DNA from 2 places in the Marinilactibacillus sp. XAAS-LB27 genome. Region 2 is predicted to be linked to the other one. Evidence: predicted binding sites of a transcription regulator. Region 2 holds the regulator's gene; the other holds the start of a gene.

Region 1 (10,757 bases), on a different contig from region 2:
TCGATGCCGCTAAGAGTCAAGATAGTGTTTTTGATGCAGCTGAGAAAGCATTGAAGAGTGCTATTGAAGACTTCAAAAAAACGAATGAGAAAGGATGAATCAAAATGAAATTAATCGTAGCGATCGTTCAGAACCAAGACAGTAAGAGGTTAGCAGATGAATTCGTAGAAAAAGGTGTACGAGCAACAAAACTATCTTCTACGGGGGGATTTTTAAGAGCAGGAAATACGACTTTCTTAATGGGTGTTGAAGACCGAAAAGTTGACAGCGTATTAGCCTTGATCAAGGAAAATTGTTCTACAAGAAGTCAGACAATGATGAGTCCGCCTTCTTATGACTTTACTCTGGAATCAGACTTAACGTATCCTGTAGATGTAGAAGTTGGTGGTGCAACACTGTTTGTTCTTCCAATCGAGCAATTCCAACAATATTAAAGGTAAGGGAGACGTTCAATGTCGACCATCGTTGAAAAACAGTCGAGTATCAGTCGGCTGTTTTCTAAATTAATCAGCAATCAGACCATGCAGCATGCCTATGTTTTTGAGGGATTTGCAGGTACAGGGAAAAAAGAAATGGCACTATGGATCGCCCAAGCTCTTTTCTGTAAGAATTTTGAAAAAGAGCAGCGTCCATGTGGAGAATGTAGCCAATGTCAAAGGATTCAAACGCATCAGCATCCTGATATTATTGAAATCAAACCAGATGGACTATCCATTAAAGTTGCTCAAGTAAGAGAACTGAAAGAAGAGTTCTCTAAAAGTGGGGTAGAAAGTAAGCGAAAGTTATTCATTATAGAAGATATTGAAAAAATGACGCAGAATGCTGCAAATAGCTTACTTAAATTTTTGGAAGAACCAGATGGAGAGACAACAGCGTTATTGCTCACGACAGCAAAGCAGCGATTATTGCCTACCATCCTTTCACGCTGTCAGATTGTTCATTTCCCAGTCCAACCGCTTGGAGATCGAATAGATGAACTGAAAGAGCGTGGACTGACGGATTCGCAAGCAGCGTTGACTGCAAGAGTGACTCATGATGCAGAGAAAGCAATTGAATTAGCTGGAGATGAACCATTTCAGAATTTGGTGAAAGCAACTTGGAACTGGTTTAAGTTTTTATCGAAAAAAGATGATCAGGCCTTCGTATATGTTCAGACAGATTTAATGGGAACCGTCAATGACAGAGAATCAAACCAGCTCGTAGTCGATCTACTCATTGTTTTATACCGAGATTTATTGAATTTAACCTATTCTGATTCGGTTATCGTAGCCTTTCTAAATTATGAAGTACAACTTAAACAAACAGCGGAACAGTATTCTAGCAGACAAATCATCCATATCCTGGAACAATTGCTTGAAGCAAAAAAGAAATTGAATAGCAATGTAGCTGCCCAAGGTGTATTTGAAGATATTTCACTTCAGATGATAGCTGGGTAAACTTATTCGATGAATTGTCACGAAAACTGTCCCTTTACAAAAAACAGCAAACTTTATGCATTGAGGGTTTGCCATTTCAATTCTAATCATGTTATGCTATTACAAGGCAGTAGATTATAAATAGACTGCCTAATGATAATCAAAGTTAAAGTTGAAACCGATAAACACTCTGTAGAGAATGAAAAAGTGGTGAACAATGAATAAGAAAGAATTACATGACACATTTTCTGATTTGGAAACCCAAGCAGAAGCCACTCTGAAGACGCTCAAGCAAGTGAAACTAGAGCTGTCTCAGTTAACTGAAGAAAACCATGCATTAAGTATGGAAAATCAGCATCTGAGAGACAGATTAGCTGAAGTCATCAAACAGCAGTCGATTGAAAAACAATTAAGTGATACGGGTATGACAAAATCTCGAATGAATCTTGAGAAAATATATGAAGATGGTTTTCATGTATGTAATCTGTTTTATGGTTCTAGAAGAGATGGCGATGAGCCTTGTGCATTTTGTTTGGAAGTTATTTATGGTGAACGAAAATAAAGTCTATCTGCTTCAAAAAAAAATGCCACTATATATAGTTGTGAGGCAAAAAAACAAAAAAGAATTTTTGAAGTGCAAAACCTTATACACTCTCGTTCTGCTCGTATTGTTGAGCAAAATAACGAGAGTGTCTTTTTGTGCCTTGACACAACATGTAGTGTTCGGTTTAAAAATCTTTCCCATATACAGTGTTTTAGACTTGAATTTTTTCTATAGTCATGTAGAATAATAGATACGATACAAGAAGAGATGAGCACTGAAAAGTACACACGTTCGATAACGAAGTGATACTATATATAGTTCAGCTCTTCTGCATTGAAGCGAACAGAATTTGTGTTTTAAGACAAGAAATTCTGTCGCTTATCACATTGAGCTTAACAATCAGCAGGTTACTTAATAGGAGGAAAACACCATGTCAAACAAAGCAGTCATCGTATATTCAAAACCGAATTGTATGCAATGTAACTTTACAAAGAAATTTTTAGAAGATAAAGGTATCCCATTTGAAATTAAAGATATCGCTGAAAACGAAGCAGCAATTGAAGAAGTTAAAAGTTTAGGGTTCAGCTCTTTACCCGTTGTTCTTGCCGAAGGTCTAGAAGCGTTTAACGGCTTCCGTCCAGACATGCTTAGTCAATTAGCGTAATCATTATGAAGGTAGTGTATTTTTCTCTGACAGGACAGACCAGAAAATTCGTAAACAAACTCGAGATGGATTCGTTGGAATTAACGCCAACTAATCCATTTATTCCTGTAAACGAACCCTACATCGTGATAACACCAACGTATGATAAAGAAATGACTGAAATCTTAAATGATTTCATTGAAACAGAAAACAACCAATCTTTTTTAAAAGGAGTAGCTGGCGGAGGAAATCTTAATTTTGCACAGCTATTTGTTTTTACCGCGAAAGATTTGGCAAAAGAGTATAACGTTCCGCTCATTCATAGTTTTGAATTTCAGGGAAACGAAGACGACGTATCAAAAATAAAGAAAGTGGTGGATGATCTTGGCTACTAATAGTCCAGTAAAAGAACAACCTAAAGAAGTAACATATTTTCAACTAAACAATGAAATCAATCGCCCGGTAAATAATCAGATTCCCCTTCACAAAGATCGCGAAGCTGTAAAAGCTTATTTTATCGAGCATGTAAATCCTAATACAGTTTCGTTTGATAGTATTAACGAAAAAATCGATTATCTGATTGAGCACGATTTTATTGAAGAAGGTTTTATTGGAAAGTATTCAAGAACATTCATTACAGAATTGATTGAAGGACTTTATAACCAGAAATTCCGTTTCCGCTCATTTATGTCTGCGTATAAATTCTATACTCAATATGCTTTGAAAACAGATGATGGTAAACGTTTCTTGGAAAGATTTGAAGACCGTATCGCTTTTAATGCATTGTATTTAGCACACGGTGATGAAGCTTTGGCAACGAGTATCGCTGAAGAAATCATCAATCAGCGTTATCAACCAGCGACACCGACATTCTTGAATGCGGGTAGAAAACGTCGTGGAGAACTCGTTTCTTGTTTCTTGATTCAAACAACAGATGATATGAATAGTATTGGACGTGCAATTAACTCAGCGCTTCAATTGTCTCGTATTGGCGGGGGCGTTGGTGTAAACCTGACAAACCTTAGAGCAGCTGGAGATCCCATCAAGAAAATCGAAAATGCTTCTAGTGGCGTTTTACCTGTCATGAAATTATTAGAAGACAGCTTTAGCTATTCCAACCAGTTAGGACAGAGAAATGGTGCTGGTGCGGTTTACTTGAATATTTTCCACCCAGACATCATGAGCTTCCTTTCTACTAAAAAGGAAAATGCGGATGAGAAAGTTCGTGTGAAGACACTTTCTTTAGGTGTTACTGTTCCAGATAAATTTTACGAACTAGCAGCACATAATGAAGATATGTACCTGTTTAGCCCGTACGATGTTGAACGCATCTATGGCGAGCCATTTGCTTATATTGATATCACTAAAGAATACGACAATATGGTGGCAAATCCAGAAATTACTAAAACAAAAGTAAAAGCGCGTGATCTTGAAAATGAAATTTCTAAGCTTCAACAAGAATCAGGGTATCCTTATGTAATTAATATCGATACTGCAAACAAAGCAAACGCTGTTTACGGAACAATCACGATGAGTAACTTGTGTAGTGAGGTTCTTCAAGTACAAGAGCCTTCACTCATCAAGGATAACCAAGAATATGAAACATTGGGTACGGACATCAGTTGTAACTTAGGTTCGACTAACGTAGTGAACCTAATGAAGACACCTGACTTTGAAAAATCAGTAGATGCAATGGTTCGAGCATTAACGTTTGTTACGGATCAATCAAATATTGAAGCTGTACCGTCTGTAAAAAATGGTAACGACAAATACCACACGATCGGCCTTGGCGCTATGGGCTTACACACGTTTTTTGCATTGAATCAAATGCACTATGGCTCACCTGAGTCAGTAGAATTCACAGATGCTTACTTTATGCTTTTAAACTATTACACGCTTAAAGCAAGTAACAAGTTAGCAACAGAAAGAAATCAAGTATTCTTTAACTTTGAAAAATCAGACTATGCAAATGGTTCTTATTTTGACAAATATACAACGACAGATCATGTATTTGAATATGAGAAAATTGCAGCAATTTTTGCGGATAATGGTATCCACATTCCTTCAGCAGCAGACTGGGATGCTTTGAAAAAAGATGTTCAAGAAAATGGGCTATATCACCAGTATAGAATGGCTGTTGCACCGACTGGATCTATCAGCTATGTAAATGAAACATCAGCAAGTATTCACCCGATTACACGTCTGGTAGAAGAACGTCAGGAAAAACTGACTGGAAAAACTTACTATCCGGCACCGTATTTATCAAACGAAACGATGCCTTATTATCAGAGTGCTTATGATATGGATATGCGTAAAGTAATCGATATCTATGCGGCAGCTCAAAAACACGTCGATCAAGGTATGAGTCTTACACTCTTCATGCGTTCAGATATCCCAGAAGGAATCTACGAATGGAAAGAAGGCAAGACAACAAAACAAACGACTCGTGACTTAAATATTTTAAGACATTATGCACATAAAAAAGGGATCAAATCTATTTATTATGTTCGTACGTTTACAGATGATGCAGAAGAAATCGGATCAAATGCATGTGAGAGCTGTACAATTTAATTTATCGAATAGGTGATTGGTGTATAGCAAAGTAAAGATAAGATCCAGCTATACACCATTAGCTATGGATTGATGTACAGATACCAAATAGCAGACTAAACGATGGGACAAGGAGAATAAAGAATGGTTGAAACCTATAAAGCAATTAACTGGAACCAGATAGAAGATATGGTCGATAAACTGACTTGGGAAAAACTGGTTGAACAATTCTGGACAGATACACGAATCCCACTATCTAATGATTTAAGTGATTGGCAAAAATTGCCTCTTGCAGAAAAAGATATGGTTGCAAAAGTTTTCGGTGGACTGACACTACTAGATACACTTCAATCTCAAGATGGTATTGAAGCACTGAAAAAAGATATTCGTACACAACACGAAGAAGCTGTTTATAACAACATCGAATTCATGGAATCGATGCATGCTAAAAGTTATAGCGCGATTTTCAGTACGTTGAATACAAAATCAGAAATCGATCAAATTTTTGAGTGGACACACTCAAACGAAATGCTTCAAAAGAAAGCGCAAATTGTTAATGCAATTTATCAAGAAGGTACAGATCTTCAGAAAAAAGTAGCAAGTGTATTTCTTGAGTCTTTCTTATTCTATTCAGGGTTCTTTGCACCGCTACATTACCTTGGAAATAGTAAAATGACGAATATTGCAGAAATCATTAAGCTCATTCTAAGAGACGAATCGGTTCACGGCACATATATCGGATACAAATTCCAGATTGGATACAATCAACTTTCTGAAACAGAACAGGAAGAACTGAAAAACTGGACCTATGATTTGTTATTCAAACTTTATGAGAACGAAATGGAATACACAGAGTATCTTTATGGAGAAATTGGTTGGACGGATAGAGTTGGCGTATTCTTACGTTATAACGCCAATAAAGCTTTACAGAATCTTGGATTTGATCCGTTGTTCCCGGATCAGGCAAACGATGTCGATCCAATCATTATGAACGGAATTTCTACAGGTACAAGTAACCATGATTTCTTCTCGCAAGTTGGAAATGGTTATCTATTAGGTATGGTAGAATCGATGGAAGATGAAGATTACGTAAAATGGTATTCTTAAATCCATAAACAAGCATTCCTGCTGAAAAGTGGGATTTGCTTTTAACGTCACTTGTGAAAAAACAACCAAAGTTACGAAAGTCGAAAGGGGAAATCACTATGGAAACAGTAGATAAAACTAGAACAATGAGTAAAAAAACCCTGAAAGAGTTGAAAGTAGAAAAGCGTGACGGAAGAATACAAGATTTTTCAATCGACAAGCTATTGAACGTATACATAAATATCAATAAAGGTAGTATAGTAGTTACAAAAGAGCAGCAGATGCTTTTAAAAAATAGACTCCAAGAAAAAATAGGAAAAAAAGCACATTCTGTTATACATTCTTGTGAAATAGAACACATTTTAAAAAGCGTTTTAAATGAATTGGGTCAACCAAAGCTGATATTTCAATTAAATGCTCAAAAAGAACAGAAAAATAGAGACAAAGAGAAGCGAAGAGATGTGAATCAAATGATTCAGAATCTTTTAAATCAGGATAAAAGTATTGTAAATGAAAATGCGAATAAAGATAGTAGAGTATTTAATACACAACGTGACCTGACAGCGGGGGTGGTTGGAAAAGCGATAGGGTTGAAGTGGCTTCCAGAACATGTAGCAAATGCTCATGAAAAAGGAGATATCCATTACCATGATCTAGATTACACCCCCTATGCACCTATGAGTAATTGTTGCTTGATTGATTTCAAAGAAATGTTTGAAGAAGGATTTCAAATCGGAAACGCAGATGTAGAGTCTCCTAAATCGATTCAAACTGCAGCTGCTCAGACAGCCCAGATCATTGCAAATGTAGCTTCCAGTCAGTATGGGGGATGTAGTTTTGACCGAATCGATGAGGTGCTGGCACCTTACGCAGAATTGAATTACAAGAAGCATCAGAAAATAGCTGCGAAATGGGTGAAAACTCCTATAGAACAACAGGCATTTGCCAAGGAGCAAACAAAAAAAGACATCTATGACGCTATGCAGAGTCTGGAATATGAAATCAATACCTTGTACACATCCCAAGGACAGACACCTTTTACGAGCATCGGTTTCGGACTAGGCACCTCTTGGATTGAGCGAGAGATTCAAAAAGCCATTTTGACGGTACGATTAAATGGGCTTGGCAAGGAGAAAAGAACAGCGATTTTTCCCAAATTGATCTTCACATTGAAAAGAGGTATTAATTTAGAGAAGGATGACCAGAATTATGCAATTAAGGAGCTCGCATTAGCGTGCTCTGCTAAAAGGATGTATCCAGATATCTTATCTTACGATAAAATCGTAGAGCTGACAGGTAGCTTTAAAGCGCCGATGGGGTGTAGATCTTTTCTACAAGGATGGAAAAACGAAGAAAACAAAGAAATCACTGCGGGAAGAATGAATTTAGGAGTTGTGACTTTAAATCTTCCTAGAGTGGCTTTGGAAGCAGAGGGAGATCAGGATAAATTTTGGTCTATCTTGAAAGAACGTCTAGAAGTCTTGCATGACGGTCTAGTCTTTAAAGCAGGAAGGGTCATGGAAGCAAAGCCTGAGAACGCACCGATTCTTTATATGCATGGTGCCTTTGGCAAGAGGCTAAATAAAGAAGAAGCTGTCGAAAGCCTGTTTATAAATAGAAGAGCGACTGCATCGGTCGGTTATATTGGCTTGTACGAAGTCGCTGCTTCTTTCTTTGGTAGTGACTGGGAGCATAACAAAACGGCAAAAACCTTCACTTTAAGCATACTAAAAGAACTGAAACAAGCAGCGGATGAGTGGAGTGAAGAAACGGATCTCCATGTCAGTGTCTATGCAACACCAAGTGAGAGTCTGACGGACCGATTCTGTCGACTAGATACAGAGAAGTTTGGCGTAATAAAAGAGATTACAGATAAAGGGTATTACACCAATAGCTTCCACTATGATGTTAGAAAGAATCCGACACCGTTTGAAAAGATTGAATTTGAAAAAGACTATGCACCTTTTACGAGCGGAGGGTTCATCCATTATTGTGAATATCCCAAACTCCAGACCAATCTTAAAGCTTTGGAAGCTGTCTGGGACTTTGCATATGATAGAGTCGGTTATTTAGGAACGAACACACCGATTGATCGCTGTTATCAGTGCGACTTTGAGGGAGACTTTAGACCCACAGAATATGGTTTCAAATGTCCACAATGTGGAAATACGGATCCAGAGACGTGTGATGTAGTGAAAAGAACGTGTGGCTATCTTGGTAATCCACAGAAACGCCCAATGGTAGAGGGTAGACATAAAGAAATTGCTGCTAGAATAAAGCATATGGAAAGTTGTGAAATCAATGAAAACTGATCCAACAGCGTGGACATCTGAACAATTCAGCAAACACTATATCGCAGATTATAAACCCTATAACTTTGTGGACGGAGAAGGCGTAAGGTGCAGTATTTATGTCAGTGGCTGTCCCTTTGCTTGTAAAGGGTGCTACAACAAAGTCGCGCAAAATTTTGCATATGGGAAGCCTTATTCTATTGAACTGGAAGATCAAATCATCGAAGATTTACGCGCTGAGTACTGTCAAGGGATGACCTTGCTAGGAGGAGAACCATTCTTGAATACTGGAGTTACAATCCAGTTGAGCAAACGCATTAAAGAAGAGTTTGGAAACAAAAAAGATATCTGGTCGTGGACGGGATATACTTGGGAAGAATTGATGACCGGAACAGAAGATAAACAAACATTGTTGTCTTATCTGGACGTAGTAGTAGACGGACGATTTGAGTTGGAGAAAAAGGATCTGGGTCTGGCCTTTAGAGGGAGTTCGAATCAAAAAATCATCGACGTTCAAAAGTCATTAAAGACTGGAGAGTGTGTGTTGTGGCAAGATGGACACTACTTATGATTTAAAATAGGTATGCTAAACAGAGGGGATAGACTATTTAAGTGAATAAAGCAAAACATTCTTTTCTTAAACTGTGATTTCTGTTATATTCTCTATTATACTGTATTCAGTATAATTATTTATAATATGAATAAAGTATAATAAAAAAATACTATTCAACAGTAAAAAGGAGAGAAACAGTGGAAGATAAGAAGATAGAAATAAAACAGCATTATGGATTACTGACAGCATTGTCTATGATTGTCGGTATCTGTGTAGGTTCAGGAATCTTTTTCAAATCAGATGATATCCTAGCTTATACGGGTGGCGATGTTTTACTAGGCGTGCTTGTATTCTGTATTGGGGCTTTATGTGTGATATTTGGGAGTATCACTTTAACTGAATTAGCTAGTAGAACAGAAAAAACTGGTGGCGTAGTGGGGTATTTTGAAGAGTTCATTTCACCTGCGGCAGCTAGTGCATTTGGCTGGTTCCAAGTATGGGTTTATTTCCCAACAATCACAGTAGTAGTTGCATGGGTAGCTGGAATTTACACCACAATGCTGTTTAACTTACCATCAACACTTGAAACACAAGTCGGTATAGGACTTATTTATTTAACATTCTTATTTGGAATGAACTATATTTCGCTTAAAGCAGGTGGACGTTTCCAAAATCTTACGACGTTCATTAAATTGATTCCCTTAATTGGGATTGGACTTGTAGGGTTGTTCTGGAGTGCACCAAATCCTGAAATTCCAAACGAAGTGGCTGTAATCGGAACAAGCTCTGTAGGACTCGGCTGGCTTGCAGCCTTAGCGCCAATGGCTTTCTCTTTTGAAGGATGGGTTATCTCGACAACCATCACACCAGAAGTTAAAAATGCTAAACGCAATATGCCAATTGCTTTAACCATTGGACCTTTAATTGTACTCGTTGTCTACCTAGCTTACTTCTTAGGAACAGTATCGATTGTTGGAGAAGAGTATATCTTGTCCACAGGAGATGCTGCAATCAGTCAGATTGGTACAGCTATACTTGGGGCAAATGGTGAATCGATCATGCTTACTTTTGTTTTGATTGCTGTTTTAGGTGTAGTCAATGGATTGACTTTAGGATATATCCGTCTGCCTCAAGCACTTGCGACAAAAAACATGATTCCAATGAGTGACAGTATCAAAGTCATGGATGCAAAAAGAGAATTATCACCAGCTTCGACTATTTTTGCTTTTGTAGTTAGCTTGGTATGGATGGGATTACATTATATCTCACAAAAAACGTCCTTGTTATCAGGCGGAGATATCAGTGAAATCGCGATTGTATTCAGTTACTTGGCATACGCTGTTCTTTACTTGAAAGTGATCCAATTGAAACGAGAAGGTGTCATCAAAAATGTCTTCTTAGGCTATGTTGCACCAGTACTTGGAACACTTGGTTCGCTGGTCATTTTAGTAGGAGGAATCTTCTCTAATCCGACTTTTGTACCCTTTTTCCTGATTTTCTCTTTACTTGTCTGTATCGCTGGATTCGTTTATTATCAAAAGAAAAATCAAATCGCATCATAATAAAATAAACCATCCTCTATCTTACAGCTCAGCTGAAAGCGAAGAGGATGGTTTATTATTATGTTGAATGACCAATAATGAAGTTAGTTTAATGGATAGCCCGATTCCAAAAA
Region 2 (10,757 bases):
ATCAGGAAAAAGTTGCTGAAAGACTTAAAACGTTTTCTGGTGTTAAAAGAAGATTTACTGAAAAACAAGTAATGGATACAGTGATCATTGACGATTATGCACATCATCCAGCTGAGATAAAAGCTACATTGGATGCAGCACGCCAAAAATATCCAGATAAAGAAATTGTTGCTGTTTTTCAGCCACATACATTTACTAGAACCGTTGCTTTGCTAAGCGATTTCGGAAAGTCGCTGGATTTAGCCGACTATGTCTATTTATGTGAGATATTTACTTCTGCTCGTGAGCAATCAGGTGAGATAACGATCCAAGATTTGCTCAACAAAACAGAAAAAGGCTTAGCAGTTGTTGGTGAAGAGGATATGTCTCCGTTACTCAAACACAGAGGTTCTGTATTTGTGTTTATGGGTGCAGGCGATGTAGAGAAGTTTGAACATGCTTTTGAAACCTTATTAAGCCAATCAAAAGCACAGTATTAAGTCGAATTTTAAACGATCATAATAGCTAAAAGATTATCTCCTTTGAGGTAGTCTTTTTATTTTTGAATCCATTATTTAAACAGTCATTATAGTAAAGCTGAGAGTTTAAGTACGTTCTCTTTTTTGTAGACGCCATTTTTGTTAAAATAGAGTAACGAGAGTATTAAATGAACTGAGAAAATAGAGGAGTCGAGATGAATGCCTGAACAGAAAAAACTGCTTTTGATTGATGGATATAGTATAGCTTTTCGTGCGTTCTATGGATTGCACAGTCAATTAGAACGAATGAAAAATAGAAATGGATTACACACGAATGCCCTTTATGGTATTCATAATATGCTTGAAGTCGTTGTGAACAAAGAACAACCTACACATGCTCTTGTAGCGTTTGATGCAGGTAAAACGACGTTCCGTCATGAATTTTTTGAAGAGTATAAAGGTGGACGTTCAAAAATGCCGGCTGAGTTTGCCGAGCAGATTCCCTTTATCAAGGATTTATTATCAGGATTTGGGCTACAATCTTATCAATTGGTTAATTTCGAAGCCGATGATATCATTGGAACGCTTTCTACTCTAGCAGAAGCAGACGGCTTTGAAGTCGTTATTTTGACTGGGGACCGAGATCTGACTCAATTAGCTTCAGATAAAGTTAGAATCGATATCACTAAAAAAGGGGTTAGTGATATTAAAGAATATACTGCAGATTCGATCATGGAAGAAATGGGCATTACGCCGAATCAGATTATCGACATGAAAGGTCTCGCAGGGGATGCTTCTGATAATATTCCAGGAGTTTCAAACATTGGAGAAAAGACAGCTTTAAAACTCTTAAAAGAATACAGCACAGTTGAGGGTTTGTATGAAAACATTGAAGAGATGAAGAAGTCTAAACGAAAAGAAAATTTGATCAATGAAAAAGAAACAGCACTATTAAGTAAAAAATTGGCAACCATTGATATCCAAGCACCTATTGAAATTTCTGTAGAGGAATTAAAGTACAGTGGTATGGATATGGAGAAACTCATTTCTTTCTACAAAGAAATGGATTTCCAATCACACTTGAACAAATTGGATACTTCTGAATATATGGAACAATTAGCAGAAGATGTAGAAGATATTGACTACGAATACGTTAAATCAATCACATCTGACATGTTCAAACCAGATATGGCATTGTATATTGAAATGCTTGAAGACAATTACCATCAATCGGAAATTGTCTCAGTAGGTTGGGGTAATGATCAAAAGATATATGTTGTGGAACCTGCGGACGCTTTCAAATCTCCAGAGTTCAAAAAATGGATTGAATCAGAAGATATTCCTAAAACACTTTATGATACCAAAAGAACCTATGTGGCTCTAAACAGAAAAGATTTTAACCTTAAAGGAACCGAGTTTGATATTTTATTGGCTTCTTATTTATTGACAGCGGAAGACAGTAGTAGTGGGGACGTAGCGGATGTAGCGAGCAAGCATCACTACAATGGACTGTCTCCAGACGAAGTGGTCTACGGAAAAGGGAAGAAAAAGAAAGTACCTGAAAATCTTGAATTGATGAGAGACCATATCGCGCATAAAATTAATGCTGTCTTCAAATTATCTCACCAGATGAATGAAGAACTGGTCAAAAATGAACAGGAAAATCTTCTCAAGGAGATGGAAATTCCTCTAGCAATCGTGCTAGCTGAAATGGAAATCCGAGGAATCACCGTAGATGCTCAAAGACTAGAAAAAATGAAAGCTGAATTTGCTGAAACCTTACACACGATTGAACAGAGAATTTATAAAGAAGCCGGAGAAGAATTTAATATTAATTCTCCGAAACAACTTGGTGTTATTTTGTTTGATAAAATGGGTTATCCTGTTATCAAGAAAACAAAAACTGGGTATTCTACAGCTCAAGATGTACTTGAAAAGCTTCAAGATCAAGCACCCATTGTAGAATTCATTTTACAATACAGACAAATCGCTAAAATTCAGTCTACTTATATTGAAGGTTTGCTCAGAGTGATTAAACCAGAAACAGGGAAAATCCATACACGTTATCTTCAAACAGTAGCGAGGACTGGGCGCTTAAGCTCAGTGGATCCTAACCTTCAAAATATTCCTGTTAGACTAGAAGAGGGGCGGAAAATCAGACAAGCTTTCATACCCAGAAAAGAAGGTTGGAAAATTTTTGCATCCGATTATTCTCAAATCGAATTAAGAGTGCTCGCACATATTTCTAACGACGAACATCTGAAACAAGCCTTTATCGAAGAACAAGATATTCATACAAGTACGGCGATGCGAGTATTTGATCTTAAAGATCCAAGTGAGGTAACTGCAAATATGAGAAGAGATGCTAAAGCTGTTAACTTCGGAATTGTCTACGGAATCAGTGATTATGGTCTTTCTCAAAGTTTGAATATCACTCGAAAAGAAGCTCAAGAATACATTGATACGTACTTTAGTCGATTTCCTGGTGTTAAGACATTTATTGATGATGTCATTCGCGAAGCAAAAGACAAAGGATTCGTTGAAACCTTGTTCCATAGAAGAAGATATTTACCGGATATCAATTCTCGAAATTTCAATTTAAGATCATTTGCTGAAAGAACAGCTATGAATACGCCAATTCAAGGTAGTGCCGCAGATATCTTGAAAGTAGCTATGATTAATATGGCAGAAAAAGTGAAAGAAAAAGGACTTGAAGCTACGATGCTTTTACAAGTTCACGATGAGGTCATCTTCGAAGCACCTGAAGAAGAGATACCGGTTCTAGAAGAGCTAGTCAAAGAAGTTATGGAAAATGCAGTAGAACTATCTGTACCGCTCAAAGTTGAAAGCAGCTGGGGTAAGAGCTGGTATGAAGCCAAATAATATAAGAAATCAGCTAAGAAGCGAGTTTACTCTCGCTTCTTTAACTATTTTTATAGGAGAATGAAAGGAAGAACCGTGTGCCTGAATTACCAGAAGTAGAAAGTGTTCGGACAGGACTTGAAAAGCTGATCAAAGGATTGAAAATCAAACAAGTGACTGTTTTATGGGATAGAATTATTGCGGAACCGAGTGACATCCGCCTATTCAAAGAAAAAATTAAAAATCAACGTATTGAATCAATAGGAAGAAGAGGGAAATTTTTATTATTCTTTTTAACAGATTACGTAATGATCTCGCATTTGAGGATGGAAGGGAAATACCGAATAGAATCAAGGGATGTTCCAATCTCAAAGCACACCCATGTGATCTTTGAACTAGAAGATGGACGGGAGCTGAGATATCTTGATGTTAGGAAATTCGGTAGAATATCATTGATTCCAAGAGACACCGAGCTTGCTCATGCATCAATTGCCAAACTAGGCCCAGAACCAGTAAGAGAAACTTTAATATTAGAAACATTTAAAACTCAATTGCTTAAAAGAAAAAAAACAATCAAAGCAACACTTTTAGATCAAACGGTTATTGCTGGTATTGGAAATATTTATGCAGATGAGATTTTATTTGAAGCAAAAATCTACCCAGCACGTATGGCGAATACGTTAACTGAAATAGAACTTGTAACTCTTTACGAAGCTATCTTGCTCGTCATGGGTAAGGCAGTGAAGGCAGGTGGGACAACCATACGAACCTATCAGAACGCTTTTGGAGAAACAGGATCTTATCAGTCATTTTTGAACGTATATGGCAAAAACGGGCAAAATTGCCCACGTTGCGGAACAATTATTGAAAAAACGAAAGTAGCGCAAAGAGGTACTCATTACTGTCCAAATTGTCAGTCAGAAAGTCAGTTGGTTCGTTAATAAGAGAATAGAGTAAAAAAGGAGGCTGATCATGGCTTATATATTAGGTTTGACAGGAGGCATTGCATCTGGTAAATCGACTGTCAGTCGATTATTTTTAACACACAACATTCCTGTGGTGGATGCTGACGTCGGGGCTAGAATTGTCATTGAACCAGGAACTGAAGCTTTAAAGAAAGTGCAAAACCTATTTGGTGAAGAGATTTTACTAGCAAATGGAGAATTGAATCGAAAAAAACTAGGCGACCTTATTTTTAGCGATCACTTAAAAAGAAAACAGTTAAATGACTGTCTATCTTATTATATTAGAGAATGGATTCTTTCAGAGAAAGATCGATTGATCAATTCTGGACATGAACTGATTGTATTAGATATTCCATTATTATTTGAAGCTGGCTACAATAAAGATGTTGATGAGATTATGGTTGTTGCAGTTGATAAAGAAACGCAACTGAAACGCTTGATGAAACGAAACGAACTTAGTCAATCAGAGGCGCTTCAAAGAATCGAGTCTCAGATGGAATTATCAAAGAAAGTAGCCCAAGCAGATTATATTATTTATAACAATGGAACGCTAGAAGATACAGTGAAACAAGTCGAAGAATGGCTTATAAGTAAAGGGTATTACAGCACTTAAAGCTATGGTATACTGAATATAACTGAAAGTACCTTTAGATTATAAGAAAAGGACTGATTTCTATGCAATGTCCTCGCTGTCAGCATAATGGAAGTAGAGTAGTCGATAGTAGACCAGCTGATGAAAATAAAGCCACTCGTAGACGAAGAGAATGCGAAAGTTGTGGATTCAGATTTACGACCTTTGAGCGACTAGAGCAATCACCGATACTCGTTGTGAAAAAAGATAAAACTCGTGAAGAATTCAGTCGAGAAAAACTTTTAAGAGGCCTGAGGCGAGCGTTTGAAAAAAGACCCGTCACAGCTGAAGAACAAGAAAAAATTGTAACTCGAGTAGAGTATAAAATTAGAGACCGTGGAGATAGCGAAATTGAATCTACCAAGATCGGTGAGTATATTATGCAAGAACTTGCTGAAGTGGATGATGTAGCTTATATAAGGTTTGCGAGTGTATACAGACAATTTAAAGACATAGAGGTATTTATGAAAGAAATGCAAGAGTTAGCAAAGAAAAGAAAGAATGACAAATAATGTTTAGGATAGATAAATGAAAGGAGAGAGTGCACAATGAATTACCCGTGGCAACAAGTCAATCCAAAAGATTTTTTCACATTACGTCAAGTTGTCCCTCTCTCTGATCAAGATGTACGTATTTTGACGACAATCTACCAACCACTTATTGGCAATGCAGCATTCACATTGTATATGAATTTAAAAGAATCAATCAGAAATGGCAGTGGTTGGACAGAGGCTAGACCTTTATCTGAGCTGATGACGCTTCTTGATATTGGGATACCAGAATTATATCAGGCCCGCATTCGACTTGAAGGTTTAGGCTTATTGAGCGTTTATAAAAGCAAAAAAGACTCAGATCAGTTTCTTTTTGAGATCAAACCCCCTCTTTCTGCCGAACGTTTTTTCAATGATCATCTGATGCGTCTGATCTTATTTGAAAAAGTTGGAGAAAGAATGTTCAACGAAATCAAACAGCAGTTTTCTAATGAAAAGCCTGAAGCAGAAAAGTATGAGGAAATTACAAAGTCTTTCTTAGATGTCTATTATTTTGACATCCAAAAACATAATCAATTGTCAGTCGTAGAATTTGATGACCAAGAGTTGCCGTCTTCAAAACATTCACCGGTTCAAATGATGAGTGAACAAAGTGACTTCGATTGGACGTTCTTTGTAGAAGGTTTGAATCATCACTTTATCAATAAAAAATCTCTTACAAAAGAAATTAGAGAATTAATTATTTCTATCTATGAAATATACGGCGTCAACGAACTGGATATGCAAAAGTATGTTCTTGAGTCTACAGATATAGAGACTTCAAATATCGACCAAGAGAAACTACCACAAATCGTTCAAAGAGATTTCCATAAAAAGCAAGCTAGAAAAGTTCAGATACAAGATAAAGTAACGGGTTCAATTCAAGAAGAACAATCTGCTAAAAGTGGGCGAAAAACACAACTTAAACAAAAGGGATTTAATAATCAAGAAATCGAAATCATTTTACATGCTCAGGAAGTAAAACCGATTGAATACTTGAAATCTATCAAGAATCAAAAAGGTGGATTTGTTTCTAGCAATGAAACATGGGTCATTAAAGAACTTGTAGAACAATCTTCTCTTTCGACAAGTGTGATTAATATCCTAATCAATTATGTGTTGATTGGGAAAAATGCACCTGTATTGGAAAAAAGTCTTGCACTGAAAGTTGCTAATGATTGGGCGCAAAATGATATAAACTCACCAGAAGACGCTCTACAGAAAGTGAAACAATTATATGCTGAGTCAAGAAGCGATAGACAAAGCAAACAAAGATCGGGTTCAACTCGATCAAATTCTCAAAAATATATTAGAAAAGAAACGTTACCAGACTGGGCATCAGAAGAGAATGTTGGAGAAGAAATCGATGCTAAAAAGCAAGAAGAATTCAGGCAAAGACTTGAGCGTATCAGAAATCGAAGTAAAGGTGGTGACAGTTAATGGAGAGTATTCGTAACCAGTTGGAAAATATGATGAATTCAACTAAAATGAACGAGAGATTTAGAGAAATCATGAAAAACGAAGTATTTAAAGATCCTGATGTTCGACGGTTTATTGCTGAAAACAGGACAGTACTCGATAACGAAGCGATTGAAAAAAGTGCGTCTAAGTTGTATGAATTTGTTGTCGAAAAGAAGAAAGCGGCTGCTCAGAGTGGTCAGCTTATGCCGGGGTATAAGCCAAGTCTTTCAATCAACAATAAAAGAGTTGATGTAACCTATGAGCCGTCTTCTGATTTGATCAATCGTCAGAAACAAGAAGCTATCAATAAACGGATTCATTCATTGTATATGTCAAAAGACATTAAGCATTTCAATATTGATCAGTTTGATAGTACGCCCGGGAGAAACAAAGCGGTAGAGGAAGCCTACGATTTTATTGATCAGTTTCTTGAAAATCCTGAAACCTTCCAACAAGGATTGTATCTTTACGGAAAATTTGGAGTAGGGAAGACTTTTCTATTAGGGGCGATTGCGCATGAGTTATCAAAACAAGGTCATCCCTCAACACTCGTTCATTTTCCAACATTTGCTGTCGAAATGAAGAATTCAATTGGCCAAAATACAACTGAAGAAAAGCTTTCTGCTTTGAAAAACGCTAAAATATTAATGATTGATGATATTGGAGCGGATTCTATGTCTAGTTGGATTAGAGATGATATTCTGGGAGTCGTTTTACAGCATAGAATGCAAGAACAGCTTCCAACGTTCTTTACCTCTAATTTTGATATGGCTCATTTGGAACAAGAGCATCTTCGAGTGACGCAAAGAGGCGAAAATGAACCTTTAAAAGCTAAAAGGATTATGGAAAGAGTGAAGTTTCTTTCCAAAGAAGTAGAAATGACAGGCGATAACAGGAGACATGCTTAGTAAGAAAACTATTGAAAGCTAAAGTCAAGCGTGGTATTCTACTATTATTCTAATAATAAAACTTAGAGAAAGACAAATTTGATAAGAGCTTGTTTTAAAGAGAGGAAGACATTAGCTGAAAGTCTTCTGAAACAATTTATCATCTACCCCTTTCGAGTGCTGCTTTGAATTGAGTAAGAGCAGACGTGTCTCTGCGTTAAAGAGCTAATGAAGACAGAGAGTTTACTTTCTGTAAAACTGGGTGGAACCACGTAATCAACTACGTCCCAATGAATGAGATCAATCTCATTCATTGGGACTTTTTTTGTACAATAAGTGAAGAGAATAAAAGCAGGAGGAATTGATATGTCAGAAATCGCAGTTAAATTACCAGATGGGTCCATAAAAAATGTGGAGTCAGGATCATCACCGAAAATGGTTGCAGGCAGTATTGCTAAATCATTGGAGAAAAAAGGATTAGCCGGTAAGTGGAATGGTCAACATGTTGATTTTGATCAACCACTTTATGAAGACGGAGAACTTGAAATCATTACACCAGATCACGAAGATGCTTTAGGAATCCTTCGTCATTCTACTGCTCACTTAATGGCTCAAGCAATTAAGAGATTATTCCCAGATGTTAAGTTCGGTGTAGGTCCAGCGATTGAAACAGGATTTTACTATGATACAGATTCAGAAACACCTATCACAGAAGAAGATTTAGAATCCATTGAAAAAGAAATGATGGCAATTGTTAAAGAGAATCTACCATTTGTACGAAAAGAAATTTCTAGAGAAGCCGCACTTGAATTGTTCGCAGCAGATCCTTACAAAGTAGAACTCATTACAAATTTACCAGAAGATGAGACAATATCTGTTTATGAACAAGGTGAATTTGTCGATTTATGTAGAGGTGTACATGTGCCTTCGACTGGTCGTATTCAGGTGTTTAAATTACTCTCTCTAGCAGGAGCATATTGGAGAGGAAACTCAGATAATAAAATGATGCAACGTGTTTACGGTACGGCTTTCTTCGATAAAAAAGCATTAAAAGAATTTATCAAGATGCGTGAAGAAGCCAAGCAACGCGATCACCGTAAATTAGGTAAAGAATTAGATATCTTTATGCTGTCACCTGAAGTTGGATCAGGACTACCATTCTGGTTGCCAAAAGGTGCAACAATCCGTCGAGTGATTGAAAGATACATTACAGACAAAGAGATCAGCATGGGGTACCAGCACGTATATACTCCAATCATGGCGAATGTAGATTTCTACAAAACATCTGGACACTGGGATCACTATCACGAAGATATGTTTCCACCAATGGATATGGGTGATGGAGAAATGCTTGTATTGCGTCCGATGAACTGCCCGCATCATATGATGGTATTCAAAAATGACGTAAGAAGTTACCGTGATTTACCAATCCGTATTGCGGAATTAGGCCAAATGCATCGTTATGAGAAAAGTGGCGCTTTATCTGGATTGCAACGTGTTCGTGAAATGACTTTGAATGATGCTCACGTATTTGTAAGACCGGATCAAATTAAAGAAGAATTCCGCAGAGTTGTGGAATTGATGCTAGCTGTATTCGAAGATTTCGATATTAAAGATTATCGCTTCCGATTAAGCTATCGTGATCCGAAAAATACAGAGAAATATTTTGACGACGATGAAATGTGGGAAAAAGCACAGTCTATGTTGAAAGATACTTTGGATGAGATGGGGATGGACTACTTCGAAGCTATTGGTGAAGCAGCTTTTTACGGTCCAAAGCTAGATGTACAAGTTAAGACAGCGATGGGGATCGAAGAAACATTATCAACTGTTCAATTAGATTTCCTGCTACCTGAAAGATTTGACCTGACTTACGTTGGAGAAGATGGTAATGACAACCATAGACCAGTTGTTATCCACCGCGGTATTGTTTCTACAATGGAACGATTTGTAGCTTACTTGATTGAAAGATACAAAGGAGCTTTCCCTACGTGGTTAGCACCAGTGCAAGCTAAAATTATTCCGGTTAACTTGGATATCCATGCTGACTATGCTAATCAGTTAAACGAAGAACTGAAAGCGAAAGGATTACGGATCGAAATTGATAACCGCAATGAAAAAATGGGGTACAAGATTCGCCATGCGCAAACTCTTAAAATCCCTTATCAAATCGTGGTTGGTGACAGTGAAGTAGAGAATCAGACAGTGAGTGTTCGTAAATATGGTGAAAAAGAAACCATCACATATTCTAAAAATGAATTCATTTCAAACATTGTAGCTGAATCCAATAAATGATTTAATGCTCAAATAGTGTTGACAGGTAAATAAATATTTGTTATTATATAAGAGTTGAGAAAACAAAGCAGAAGCACCCGCTTCTCGCCTTTTGGATTTAGATCCATGGGCAGATATCGAACGTATATAACTCAAAATAGTTACGACTATTTTGAAGTCAGATAAGTATTTCTTGTCTGGTTGCGGAGATGGAGACGGGGCTTTGAAAAAGGTCACGTCTCTTTTTCTGTCTCTGTTTTTTTCGCAAATACTTTGGAGGTGAACCACCATAGCAAAAGACATGATTGTCAATGATCGTATTCGTGCTAGAGAAGTACGTTTGATCGGCAAAGACGGTGAACAGATCGGGGTAGTCCAACGCAATGAAGCAATGCGCTTAGCTGAAGATGCCAATCTAGATTTAGTTCTAGTGTCACCTAACGCTAAGCCACCTGTTGCTCGTGTAATGGATTATGGGAAGCATCGCTACGAAATGCAAAAGAAAGAACGTGAAGCAAGAAAGAATCAAAAAATCGTTAACGTTAAAGAGATTCGTTTGAGTCCAACTATCGACGATCACGATTTTGATACAAAATTGCGTAATGCACGTAAGTTCTTGGAAAAAGGCGATAAAGTGAAAGTATCTATTCGATTCCGTGGACGTGCGATTACTCACAAGGAAATTGGAC

The links. Region 2 encodes NrdR, which represses ribonucleotide reductase genes. Its sites were predicted from a motif close to ACACNATATATNGTGT; they were not measured.
Region 1: nrdH (glutaredoxin-like protein NrdH) is a predicted target of NrdR. The motif match lies at 2,123-2,138, and genes of this name have one in related genera.

Annotation. Positions count from the first base shown of each region.
Region 1 is NZ_JAYXKP010000008.1:729-11,485, forward strand. Features, by position in the region: gene tmk (dTMP kinase) at 1-98, shown strand, start outside; gene VXN63_RS10100 (cyclic-di-AMP receptor) at 105-434, shown strand; gene holB (DNA polymerase III subunit delta') at 453-1,436, shown strand; gene VXN63_RS10110 (initiation-control protein YabA) at 1,633-1,977, shown strand; gene nrdH (glutaredoxin-like protein NrdH) at 2,390-2,623, shown strand; gene nrdI (class Ib ribonucleoside-diphosphate reductase assembly flavoprotein NrdI) at 2,629-2,997, shown strand; gene nrdE (class 1b ribonucleoside-diphosphate reductase subunit alpha) at 2,987-5,173, shown strand; gene nrdF (class 1b ribonucleoside-diphosphate reductase subunit beta) at 5,297-6,259, shown strand; gene nrdD (anaerobic ribonucleoside-triphosphate reductase) at 6,358-8,550, shown strand; gene nrdG (anaerobic ribonucleoside-triphosphate reductase activating protein) at 8,540-9,100, shown strand; gene VXN63_RS10145 (APC family permease) at 9,280-10,644, shown strand.
Region 2 is NZ_JAYXKP010000009.1:45,591-56,347, forward strand. Features, by position in the region: gene murC (UDP-N-acetylmuramate--L-alanine ligase) at 1-479, shown strand, start outside; gene polA (DNA polymerase I) at 678-3,341, shown strand; gene mutM (DNA-formamidopyrimidine glycosylase) at 3,419-4,261, shown strand; gene coaE (dephospho-CoA kinase) at 4,293-4,898, shown strand; gene nrdR (transcriptional regulator NrdR) at 4,961-5,428, shown strand; gene VXN63_RS10950 (replication initiation and membrane attachment family protein) at 5,465-6,886, shown strand; gene dnaI (primosomal protein DnaI) at 6,886-7,815, shown strand; T-box leader at 7,870-8,087, shown strand; gene thrS (threonine--tRNA ligase) at 8,161-10,089, shown strand; gene infC (translation initiation factor IF-3) at 10,370-10,757, shown strand, end outside.